DNA from 2 places in the Paenibacillus sp. XP01 genome. Region 1 is predicted to be linked to the other one. Evidence: riboswitches for the same ligand, from Rfam matches in the RefSeq annotation. Region 1 holds a riboswitch; the other holds the start of a gene.

Region 1 (6,030 bases):
GCGTTGGAACGATGGATCCGTGCCAAGGTTCATTCGGATCAAGGGCTCAAAAAGGCCGGATTATGGTTCCCGATCGTGATTGCCGGCGGTGCTTTTATTCTGACCTGGTTGGTACTCATTGTGCTGGGGCTGATCCATCCAGTGCTCGCTGTTTTGGCCGAAATCCTGTTAATTGCGACCACCATTGCGTCCAAAGGACTGAAGGATGCAGGCATGGAGGTTTATCGCCATTTGGCGCAAGGCGACCTTCCGGGAGCCAGACGTTCGCTCGGCATGATCGTGGGCAGGGATACCGAGCATCTGGAGGAACCGGAGATCGTGCGCGGGACAGTGGAAACGGTGGCCGAAAACATCGTCGATGCCATCGTCTCCCCGCTGTTCTACGCGCTGATCGGAGGAGCTCCGCTGGCCATGGCCTATCGTGCCGTTAACACCTTGGATTCCATGGTTGGTTACAAAAACGAAAAGTACCTGCATCTCGGCTGGGCCTCGGCACGTCTTGACGACTGGGCCAACTGGATTCCGGCGCGGATCACGGCCTTATTGCTCATCGCGGGCGCCTGGGTCATGAAGCTGGACGCAAGGCAGTCGGCACGCATGGTCTCCAGGGATGCACGATTGCATCCAAGTCCGAACAGCGGGTTTCCTGAGTCGGCTGTCGCCGGAGCGCTGGGCATTCGGCTTGGCGGGCACAATGTTTACCATGGCGTAGCTTCGTTTCGTGCATATATGGGTGAGCCCACTCGTCCAATGGAGGCCGAAGACATCGTGCGCACGTCGCGCCTGATGTTCTGGTCGGCCGGATCGTTCGTACTGCTCTGCATTTTGGTCAACCTGCTGGTTTGGTTCTGCGGAGGCTCGTTGTTATGGACATGATGACAAGACGGGGAGAACAACAGGATCAGCAAGGGACACACGATCGATGGGAAAAAGAATTATGGCTTGTTCGTCACGGCACGACGGCGTGGAACACGGAAAAGAGGTACCTCGGCCATACCGATATCGGTTTGCTGCCTGAAGCGGAGCAGGAATTGGCCTCACTGCGCGTGCAGTTGGGCGGCATTAAGTGGGCTTCGGTCCATAGCAGCGATCTGCTTCGCTGCCGTCAGACGCTGGAACGGATCGCGCCCTTGCACGCAGGGCAAGCGCATATGGACTCCCGGCTGAGAGAAATCCATTTTGGCGAATGGGAAGGGCGTACCTATGAGGAACTGAAGCATTTGGCCCGTTACCGGGAATGGATCGATTCACCGCAAACAGTAACTCCGCCCGGCGGGGAACCGTGGTCATCGTTTTCTGCCCGGATTGATGATTTTTTGAATGAAGTAATGTGGGCGGAACCCCGGCATGAGAGAACTGGTGATTCGACAACAGCGCAGACGAAAGATCTGGTCGTTACGCATGGCGGGGTCATTCGTTATATGCTGACTCGGCTGCTGCCAGGTCAGGCGTTCTGGGACGTTTCGGTCATTCCGGGGCAAGCGATCCGGCTTCAATTGGAACGTTCGCCGGACGGACGGAAGGCAATCCGTCTTCCTTTTCCCGAAATCGGGTTGTAAGCACGGTCGATATCACCTATAATCACAACAGAAGTGTGGCTTCGGTACAAGCATCGTTTCAAGAGCTGGCGAAGGCGTTCGGCAGCAGATGCACACCCACTTGAATGGGGATGCAATATTAACGACCATGGGACCCGTTACTCCCGAAAATCACGGCGTCCGTGCGGACGATCCGGAGAGGGCAAACGGGTAAAACAGGGGAAGCCGGTGCAAATCCGGCACGGTCCCGCCACTGTAATCCAGCCGATTCGGCGTGGAAAGTCAGGTTGCCTGCCCAGGGCGTTTAACCATCGGTGTTCCTTCGAGGAAAGGACAGCGTTTCGGGCAATGCTCCATGCATGCGGCCTTGTGCTGTCGTGCGCGGATCGCCATATGCGAGACGTTATCCCTGATCCTGATCGCAAGGATCGGGGATTTTTTTTCAAGAAACGGCCATTCAAGGGACAGACACGGGCGGAAGCACAGTCTTCGATCTACCAAACACAGAAAAAGGGGAGAATCCAATCATGAGATTCACGACATGGAAAGGCATGGCGTCCCTGCTGAGCGCAGCGATGCTGACATTCGCTCTCGCAGGATGCGGAGCGGCAACAACGAACAACGAAGGAGGCGCAGGCACGCAGCAGCCGGCACAGGGGCAATCCCAGGAACAGGCGCAGACGGACCTCAAAACGCAGTATCCGTTCACGGTGACCGATGCAACGGGCGAGTCGTTTACGTTTGAAAAGGCGCCGACAAAGATCGTCTCCGTATCGCCAGCCGAAACGGAATCGCTGTTCGCGCTCGGATTGGACGAGCAGATCGTGGGCGTATCCGATTTCGACGATTATCCGGAAGCAGCGACGACAAAACCGAAGATGGGCGGCGTGTCCAAGCCGAACGAAGAGTCGATCATTGCAGCGGATGCCGATCTCGTGGTAACGGGGATTTCGATGAGCGAGGAAGCCGTGAAAAAGCTGCGCGACTTGGGTATCACCATTTTCAAAACAGACCCGAAATCGGTCGATGACGTAATCAAAAACATCGAAACGTTCGGCAAAATTACGGACCGTCAGGCAGAAGCCCAGAAATTGGCCGCACAGATGAAACAAGATGTGGCTGACGTGACGGAAGCGGTCAAATCGGTGAAACCGGAAGACAAGAAAAAAGTGTACGTGGAGTTCTCCCCAGGCTGGACTGTGGGCAAGGGAGAGTTCATGGATGAAATCATCACGCTTTCCGGTGCTACGAACGTCGCTTCCGACATGACAGGCTGGAATGAAATCAACGAAGAAAACATCATCGCCGCCAATCCGGATGTGATTTTGTACGCGGACGACGTGGTGGAAGACTCCAAAACACTGGATCAAATCATCAAGGCCCGCAGCGGTTGGGATCAAATTACAGCCGTCAAAAACGATCAGGTCATCGGTTTGGATGCCAATCTGCTGACTCGTCCAGGTCCTCGCGTGACCCAAGGCTTGAAGGAAGTGGCCAAGGCGGTCTATCCTGACTTGTTCCAATGAGCCGCAAACTTGCAGTGTACGGCACAGCAGGCATGGTGCTGCTTGTCCTGACCGTGCTGATCTGCACCGGCATCGGCTCGGTCTCGCTGCCGATCCGGCATATTGCAGGTATTATTCTGCATCACATTCCATGGCTGGGTGACCGGATCGTTCCGGATTGGACGACTGCAGCGGAACAGATCATATGGAAGGTACGCCTTCCGAGGGTACTGCTCGCTGTTCTCGTCGGCGCAGCATTGACCGTGGCCGGCGCTGGATTTCAGGGCGTACTGCGCAACCCGCTGGCCGACCCGTTCACCCTTGGCGTATCGTCCGGAGCGTCGGTGGGGGCAGCCGTGTTGATCTTTTTCGGCCTGCAATATGCGCTGATCGGCGTCTGGACGCTGCCGTTGGTTGCTTTCGTGACCGGAGTGCTGACATTGTGGTTTGTGCTGGCTTTGGCGCGCGAAGGCCGCAAAATCCCGACGCACAGCCTCATTCTTGCCGGCGTGGTGATGCAGAGTTTCCTGGGAGCGGTCGTATCCTTCCTGTCCACCATGTCCAAACAAACGATTAACGAAATTATATATTGGACGATGGGAAGTCTGGCACTGCGTGGATGGTCGTATACGGCCATCCTTTTCCCATATTTCCTGCTTGGTTTGCTCGTGCTGTGGAGCCAAGCTCGTTCATTGAACATTTTGGCGCTGGGCGAAAGACAGGCTGCCCACATCGGGGTTCGCGTCGACCGATTGAAGCTGGCGGTGCTCGGCGTGGGTACGCTGCTGACGGCTGGGGCCGTCTCGGTGTCGGGCGTGATCGGTTTTGTCGGTTTGGTCATTCCGCATATGCTGCGGCTGATCGTCGGCCCGGATTACCGTCTGCTGGTGCCGCTCTCCGCCATAGGCGGTGCGATCTTCATGGTATGGGCCGACACGATTGCCCGTTCCTTGCTGGCACCGACCGAGATTCCCCTCGGCGTCGTCACGGCATTTGTGGGAGCACCGTTCTTCGCCTACCTGCTGCACCGCAACAAAAAGCTGCAAAAGGGGATGATGCCGTGAGCGGGAACCAATCTCTGATCGAAGTGAAGGGCGCAAGCAAAAGCTATGGCTCCCATCATGCCCTGCATGACGTGAACTGGAGCGTCCAGGAAGGGGAATGGTGGGGAGTGGTCGGCCCGAACGGCAGCGGCAAATCCACCCTGCTGCAGCTGGTGGCTGGAACCGAGCAAGCGAATACGGGCAGCATCCTGTTGGAAGGGAAGAACATTGCCTCTTACGGTCGCAAAGAGCTGTCGCGCATGATTGCGGTATTGCAGCAGGACGGGCTGCCCTCGATCTCGTATCCTGTAAGGGATGTGGTGGAGATGGGGCGGTACCCCTACCAGAACTGGATGGGGCGCGATTCGGCGGATGGGGATGCCATCGTGGAACGCGTGCTTGCAGAGCTGGAGCTGACGGAACTGGCGGATCGTCCGCTGAACGCACTCAGCGGGGGCCAGCGGCAGCGGGTAGCGCTGGCCAAAGTGATGGCACAGGAACCGCGGCTGCTGCTGCTGGACGAACCGACGACATTTCTGGATATCCAGTACCAGCTGCAATTCATGGAATTGCTGTCTGCATGGCGTAAACGAAATCGCATTACCATTGTGGCCGTGCTGCACGATTTGAATCTGGCGGCACAGTTTTGCGATCATATGCTGGCATTGCGTGATGGAGCATGTGCCGGAGCAGGAACGCCGGAAGCGCTGATGACGGAAGATCACATCCGGAAGCTGTTTAGGGTCGATCCGGCGATGGTCAGTCATCCTGACAGCGGTCTTCCTCAATTGCTGCTGCGTCGTAAACCAGAGTAGCATCATTGCAATTATAGTCGGGCTGTCATGGTCCTAATTCTAGTATAGAAGGAAGTGCTGGATGGAATGGAAAACGAACAGCTGCTGATGCAGCTCATCAATAACATCAAAGGGATTGACGCTCAAGCGGCCGCAAAAGCATCAGCTCATGTGGATATGCTCACGAAGCCGCCGGGAAGCTTGGGCAAACTGGAGGAGCTGGTCATTCGGCTCGCTGGCATGACAGGTGAGGTCCGCCCTTCGTTTGAACGCAGATCCGTCATCGTTATGGCTGCCGATCATGGCGTTGTCGAGGAAGGCATCAGTGCGTTTCCGGCAGAGGTGACGCCGCAGATGGTGATGAATTTTTTGGCGGGCGGAGCGGCGGTGAACGTGCTCTCGCGCCATGCCGGTGCGGAAGTCGTGTGTGTTGACATTGGCGTGAATGCAGACCTGAAACATCCGGGTCTCGTTTCGCGGAACATTCGCAAAGGCACGGCCAATATGGCCAAAGGGGCAGCGATGACCCGCGAACAGGCCATTCAGGCCATCATTACGGGCGTGGACGTGGTCCATGCGGAGGTTGAAAAAGGCTCGCGTCTTTTCGTTACCGGCGAGATGGGCATCGGGAACACAACGGCCAGCGCGGCCGTTGTATGTGCCTTGACCGGCATTGCACCTGCTGCGGCGGTAGGGCGCGGAACGGGCATGGATGATGAGGGCGTACTGCGCAAGGCGGCCGTGGTCGGGCAAGCGCTGAGCGTGAATGCGCCGAACGGCGACGATCCGCTCGACGTGCTCTCCAAAGTAGGCGGTTTGGAAATCGCCGGACTTGTCGGCGTGATTCTTGCGGCAGCCGCCCATGGCTGTCCGGTCGTCGTGGATGGCTTCATTTCTACGGCAGCCGCGCTGATCGCAAGCCGGTTGGCTCCGCTGAGCAAGGAGTACATGATCGCCTCCCATACATCCCACGAGAACGGACATGCGGCCCTGCTGCGCGAATTGGACCTGAAGCCGATGCTGGACCTGGACATGCGGCTCGGCGAAGGCACCGGCGGCGTGCTCAGCCTGCACCTGATCGATGCGGCGTGCCGTATCCTTAATGAGATGGCTACCTTTGCAAGCGCAGGCGTCTCGGACGGATCTTCAG
Region 2 (6,030 bases), 1.3 Mb from region 1:
CCCGGATACAGCAATAGCCATGGGGCCGTCTGCAGGTATCTCCGGCCTTCGTTCAGCATGGCTCCCCACTCCGGTTCCGGCGGCTGCGCTCCAAGCCCCAGGAAGGACAAGCCGGATATGGAGAGCATCATGCCGCCCACATCCATCATGGCCATCACGATTAACGGTGACAGCATGTTCGGCAGAACGGTGCCCCAAACGATTCGGGTACGACGCGCCCCGCTGAAAGCGGCGGCGGCGACATATTCCTTTTGTCGCAGCGATATGACCAAACTTCTCGCCATGCGCGCATATTTGGCCCACCAGACCACCGACAGCGCGATGACCGTATGAAGCAGACCCGGACCCAACATGCCGACGACGGCGATGGCGAAAATGATTCCGGGAAAAGCCATCATCGTATCGGCCAGCCGCATCAACAGCGAATCCACGATGCCGCGCGCATAACCGGCAATGATGCCGATGCCTACGCCGATCCCGAACACGATGCCGATCATCATGAAGGTCAGCAGCAGCGACGTGCGTGCCCCATACAGGATACGGGACAGAATGCATCGTCCCAATTGGTCGGTCCCGAGCGGATACTCGGGGCTGGCGGGTTGCAGCACCATGCCAAAGTTGGTGGCCAGCGGATCATGCGGCGCAAACAGGGGGGCGATCATGGCGAGCACGATCCAACACGCCGTCAACGCGAGCACCACGGCGAACCAACGATGCTGCGACAACGTAAGCCGGAATGTCCTCATCATACATCCACATCCAATCGGATCCGCGGGTCTCGCAGATGGGTCCATACATCGACCAACAGATTCAACACGACATACATCGTAGCCATCCAGATCACATAACCCTGAATGAGCGGATAATCCCGTGAAAAGATCGCTTCCACCGCCATCTGGCCCACGCCCGGCCACACGAACAAGCTCTCTATGATTGCGGCCCCGCCGAGCAGAGCCCCGGTAGACATGCCCATTAGCGTGATGACTGGAAGCATCGCGTTCGGAAGAATATGCCGGATCATGATTGTTCCTTCCTTCATGCCTCTGGCTCTGGCTCCGTCTACGTAGTTCTGGGAATGTTCCTCCAGAATGACGGCGCGGATTTGCCTGCTGTACTGAGCGATCAAAGGCAGTGCCAGCGTTAATGCAGGCAATACGAGACTATGCAGACCCGAGCTGCCCGTGACGGGAAACAGCTTCAGATGCACGCCGAACCAGAGCATAAGCAGCATGCCCAGCCAGAAGCTTGGCATGGACAACCCTGCGAAGGAGAACAGGCGAATGATGAGATCCAGCACTTTATTTCTATGGATGGCCGACAGGATGCCGAGCGGAAACGAAACAACGACCACAAGAAGCATGGCACCGCCTGTCAAACGCAGCGTGGCCGGCAAACGTGACATCAGCACGTCGAACACGGGCCGGCCGTATTTGTACGACGTACCGAAATCTCCTGTCCCGACTTGTCCAAGCCATAGGCCGTACCTCACCCAAAAGGGCTTGTCCAGTCCCAATTCTGCCCGCACCTGCTCAACCAGCTCCTCGGATGGCGTCACGCCCGTAGCCATGAGCATCAGCCTGGCCGGGTCTCCCGGCGACAGGTAGGTCAGGAGAAAGGTCAGGAAGGTGATGCCGAACAGAACGGCTGCCAGCTGAAGTATTCTTTTACCGATGTATTTGCCCAAAAGCCAGCCGTCCTCTCTGCTTCGATTCACAGCAAACCCGATCTCTGCCATGCAAAAAAGGCATCCCTCTCCCGTATATTCCCGGATAAGGACGCCTCAAATAAACCGATTCCCATACAAAAATCGCGCTAATTCAAAACACCTTCCTATCTCCCGTAGGCTGTTGCTGTGTTGTCAAACCGGGCAGGTCTCCTGGCTTCAGGATCAACATCGTTGCAGCGCCTTCCCGGCTATGGCCAGTGGCTTATCGCTGCCTGATTCCCCTGTTACAGTGGCGGGACCGCGCCGGCATTTCACCGGCTTCCCTATTAAGCTTGTACCCGATCGGGTACAGCACCCAGTTCCATCTATTCGATTGGTATGTGTTCCAGTATAACTGGCAGGTAGGCAAGATCATAGCTTTTTCTTCAAATTTAAGGGACTTATTCTATCGTGTATCACTCGTTTCAGTGGACTTGGTTCTGGCTCCCTTCGGAGACATGCCGGTGACCTTTTTGAACATTTTGGAGAACAATAGCGGGTCCGTATATCCCACCGAATGTGCCACCTCGCTAATGGACAGCATCGGACTCTGCAGCAGCTCGGCGGCGCGATTCATCCGGTATTCCAGAAAAAAAGATTGCAGCGGCTTGCCGTACTTTTCCTTAAACAGCCCCGACAGGTACGTGCGATCCAGTCCTACGGCTTGCGCGATGTCGAGAACGCTCGTTTTTTGGCTATATCGGTTCTCCATGTATCTCACCGCCTGCCGTATGTACTCTTCTTTGGTAGAAGAAGGCTGCCGCTTGCCCTCCTCTTCCGGTGAAGAAGCAATCAGCTCGGCTATGAGGCGATACAACAAGCTTTGAGTAAACACGTCCGCGCCCGAGCGGCCGGACACCTGAACCATTTCCTGATACAATCCGTCCAGCGCCGCCTCGTTCCTTGCCCGAAACACCGGATGATCGGAATTCAACTGCGCGCGCTGCATGAACGCTTTGGCCTGCACGCCTTTGAAGCCAAACCACGAATACGTCCATGGGTCCGCCTCGTCGGCTTCATAATGCACGATCGTGTCGGGGAGAATGAGAAAACCTTGTCCCTTGGTTAACATATGCTGCCGATCGTTCATCAGCACCTTGCCGCGTCCCTTGTGAACGTAATGAATAATGTAGCTGTCACGCACACCCGGCCCCCAGTAATGCAGAGGCTCACAGTCCTCCCACCCGAAAAAAAGCATGACCAATTCCATCTGCGTCCAATCCATCGGCACCACATTCATTTCGATTCTGCTCACGTCTGTCCCTTCCTTCTGTTTGGAGAGCCGCCAACGTTTGCACCCACGACTCACTTCTTCAAGTTTTATCAAAATTATAACAGGCAAACCGGGCCATATCGCAATGTAAACGAATGCAAAAATGGGATTATGCCATGTTTACGTGAGGTTGCGCCATAGTGAAACGTGCCAAATCGCCCTATAGTGGAGGTACACCAATCCACCAGGGAGGCTGAGCCTGAAATGAACAAAATTACGTTTCTCGGTGCGGGAAGCACCGTGTTTGTAAAAAACGTCCTCGGCGACGTCATGATGACCGAAGCGCTGCAAGATTTTGAACTGGCACTGTTCGATATCGATGCCGAGCGGCTGCGCGATTCCGAACGGCTGCTGGTCAGCATGGCACGTTCGCTTGGCAGCGGCTGCAAGGTGCAAACCTATTCCGATCGCAAGGAAGCGCTGCGCGGAGCCAAATACGTCATTAATGCCATCCAGGTGGGCGGATACGATCCGTGCACGATCACCGACTTCGAAATTCCGAAAAAATACGGCCTGCGCCAGACGATTGCGGATACGCTCGGCATCGGCGGCATTTTCCGCAACTTGCGGACCATTCCGGTCATGCTGGATTTCGCCCGGGATATCCAGGAAGTCTGCCCGGATGCCTGGTTCCTGAACTACACGAATCCGATGGCGGTGCTGACCAACGTCATGAGCGTGCATGGCGGCGTGAAAACGGTCGGCCTCTGCCACAGCGTGCAAGTGTGCGTACCGCATCTCTTCGACGCCCTCGGGATCGATCAGACCGGTGTTGTCGCCAAAATTGCGGGCATCAACCATATGGCCTGGCTGCTTGAAGTCACGCGGGACGGACAGGATCTGTATCCGGAAATCAAACGCCTTGCCCGCATCAAACAACAGGAGAAGCACGACGACATGGTGCGCTTCGAGTTGATGCATCGCTTCGGCTATTATGTGACTGAATCTTCCGAACACAATGCCGAGTATCATCCGTATTTCATCAAAAAGAATTACCCCGAACTGATCGAGCGCTTCAACATTCCGCTGGACGAATATCCGCGCCGCTGCGTCAATCAGATCGAAGGCTGGAAAGAAATGCGCGAGAAGCTGTTCGCCAGCGAAAACATCGAGCATACCCGCAGCCGGGAGTACGCCTCCCATATCATGGAGGCCATGGAGACGAACCGTCCTTATAAAATCGGCGGCAATGTCATGAACACCGGACTCATCACCAACCTGCCGCGCGAAGCCTGTGTCGAGGTACCGTGTCTAGTCGACGGATCGGGCATCACTCCGACGTACATCGGCGACCTGCCACCGCAGCTGGCTGCGCTGAACCGCACCAACATCAACACCCAACTGCTCACCATCGAAGCTGCCATCACAGGCAAAAAGGATCACATCTACCATGCAGCGATGCTTGATCCGCATACGTCGGCCGAGCTTTCCATCGACGACATCGTTTCCCTGTGCGACGAGCTGATCGAAGCCCATGGCGATTGGCTGCCGAAATTTACGTCTTAACATTACAATAGTGGTAACGCGATAAACGCCATTCTCGGATCGTACGGGAATGGCGTTTGTTCTTTTTTATTGCCAGTGGCATTAGTCTTGCATTAAAAATCGATATCCGATGCCTGGTTCAGTCTGGATGAATCGCGGCTGAGCAGGATCTTCGTTTAATTTTTTGCGCAAATGTCCTATATATACCCGTAAATAATGGCTGTCCGATTCGTTGTGATGACTGCCCCACACCTGCTGCAGCAATTGGCGCTGGGTCACGATTTTGCCTGCATTGGAGGCAAGCACCTTCAGCATGTCGTACTCGGTCGGGGTCAGCTTGATGGGCATGCCCTCCAACTCCACCTGCCTTTGGGCAAGGTCAATGGTCAAAGCGCCGCAGCGCAATACGGGTTCGTCGGCCGATTTGGCTGCATGGCGAAGCCCAACCCGGATGCGGGCGACCAGTTCGCCCATGCCGAAGGGTTTTGTCACGTAATCGTCGGCACCGCCATCCAATGCGGCGATTTTATCTTCCTCCCGGTCCTTGGCCGTCAGCACGATGATCGGAACCTGCGACCACTCACGAATCCGCTTCAGCACATCCATTCCAGACATGCCAGGCAAGCCTAGATCAAGCACAACCAAGTCGGGATGCATGATTCCGGCTTGAGCGACGGCTTCTTCCCCATCCATGCATTCATGGATTTCGAATTGATGCGCTTGAAGCGTCACCTTTAACAGTTTACGAATTTGCGGTTCGTCATCCACGACCAAGATGCGTGCACCTTGCGATGCCGTCATGTGCATTCCTCCTGTCCCTCTTCTTTTCCCGTCCCGAGAAATCCCGTGTCTGCCTCATCCAGCGGCAAACGGATGACCATGCGCGTGCCGCCGTCCGGATTGGCTTCCGCCGCAATCGTGCCGCCATGCACCTCGACGATGCCTCTGCAAATAGCCAGCCCTAGCCCGCTTCCGGTGACGTGCTTCGTGGAATCCGAACGGTAAAATTTCTCGAACACCCGCTCGCGTTCCGCTTTCGGAATGCCTGGACCTTGATCGGCCACGGTAATGACCAGGCAACCCTCCCCGGCATCCATCGCGACCGAGATGACGATCTCGCTGGGATTCGGCGAGTATTTGATCGCATTGCTGAGTACGTTGACCAGCATCTGTTCCAGCAAAACTTCATCGCCGGAAACGAATGGCGGCTGATCGGGCAGCTCCAATCGGATTATCCGCTGCTGCTTATACTGCTGCACCTGCGCCAACACTACGCTTAACATATCGCCCACGTCGCACATGTTACGCCTGAGCTGAAGCATGCCGCTTTCCAGCTTGACCATCTCGAGCAGGTTCGTCACCAGCCGGTTCATGCGCATCGCCGCATCCCGAATGTTGGCCGTCAGTTCGCGCCGATCTTCGGCAGTAAAAAGCTCCTCATTTTCCAGCAGGCCAGTGGATGATCCCATAATGGCCGCGAGCGGCGTACGCAGCTCATGCGACACCGAATCGAGCAGGGCGGTGCGAATGCGCTCCGACTCGGCCGTCATCTGGGCCAAACGCGCTT

The links. Region 1 has a riboswitch for cobalamin ahead of SNR34_RS07080 (ABC transporter substrate-binding protein). Riboswitches for the same ligand answer to the same signal wherever they lie in the genome.
Region 2: another riboswitch for cobalamin. It lies ahead of nikB (nickel ABC transporter permease); the one in region 1 lies ahead of SNR34_RS07080 (ABC transporter substrate-binding protein).

The regions. Positions count from the first base shown of each region.
Region 1 covers NZ_CP139481.1:1,555,373-1,561,402, forward strand. The annotation lists gene cbiB (adenosylcobinamide-phosphate synthase CbiB) at 1-876, shown strand, start outside; gene SNR34_RS07075 (histidine phosphatase family protein) at 867-1,559, shown strand; cobalamin riboswitch at 1,698-1,851, shown strand; gene SNR34_RS07080 (ABC transporter substrate-binding protein) at 2,066-3,064, shown strand; gene SNR34_RS07085 (FecCD family ABC transporter permease) at 3,061-4,107, shown strand; gene SNR34_RS07090 (ABC transporter ATP-binding protein) at 4,104-4,901, shown strand; gene cobT (nicotinate-nucleotide--dimethylbenzimidazole phosphoribosyltransferase) at 4,968-6,030, shown strand, end outside.
Region 2 covers NZ_CP139481.1:280,685-286,714, reverse strand. The annotation lists gene nikC (nickel transporter permease) at 1-749, opposite strand, end outside; gene nikB (nickel ABC transporter permease) at 746-1,714, opposite strand; cobalamin riboswitch at 1,850-2,040, opposite strand; gene SNR34_RS01310 (AraC family ligand binding domain-containing protein) at 2,112-2,960, opposite strand; gene melA (alpha-glucosidase/alpha-galactosidase) at 3,183-4,484, shown strand; gene SNR34_RS01300 (response regulator) at 4,566-5,264, opposite strand; gene SNR34_RS01295 (ATP-binding protein) at 5,261-6,030, opposite strand, start outside.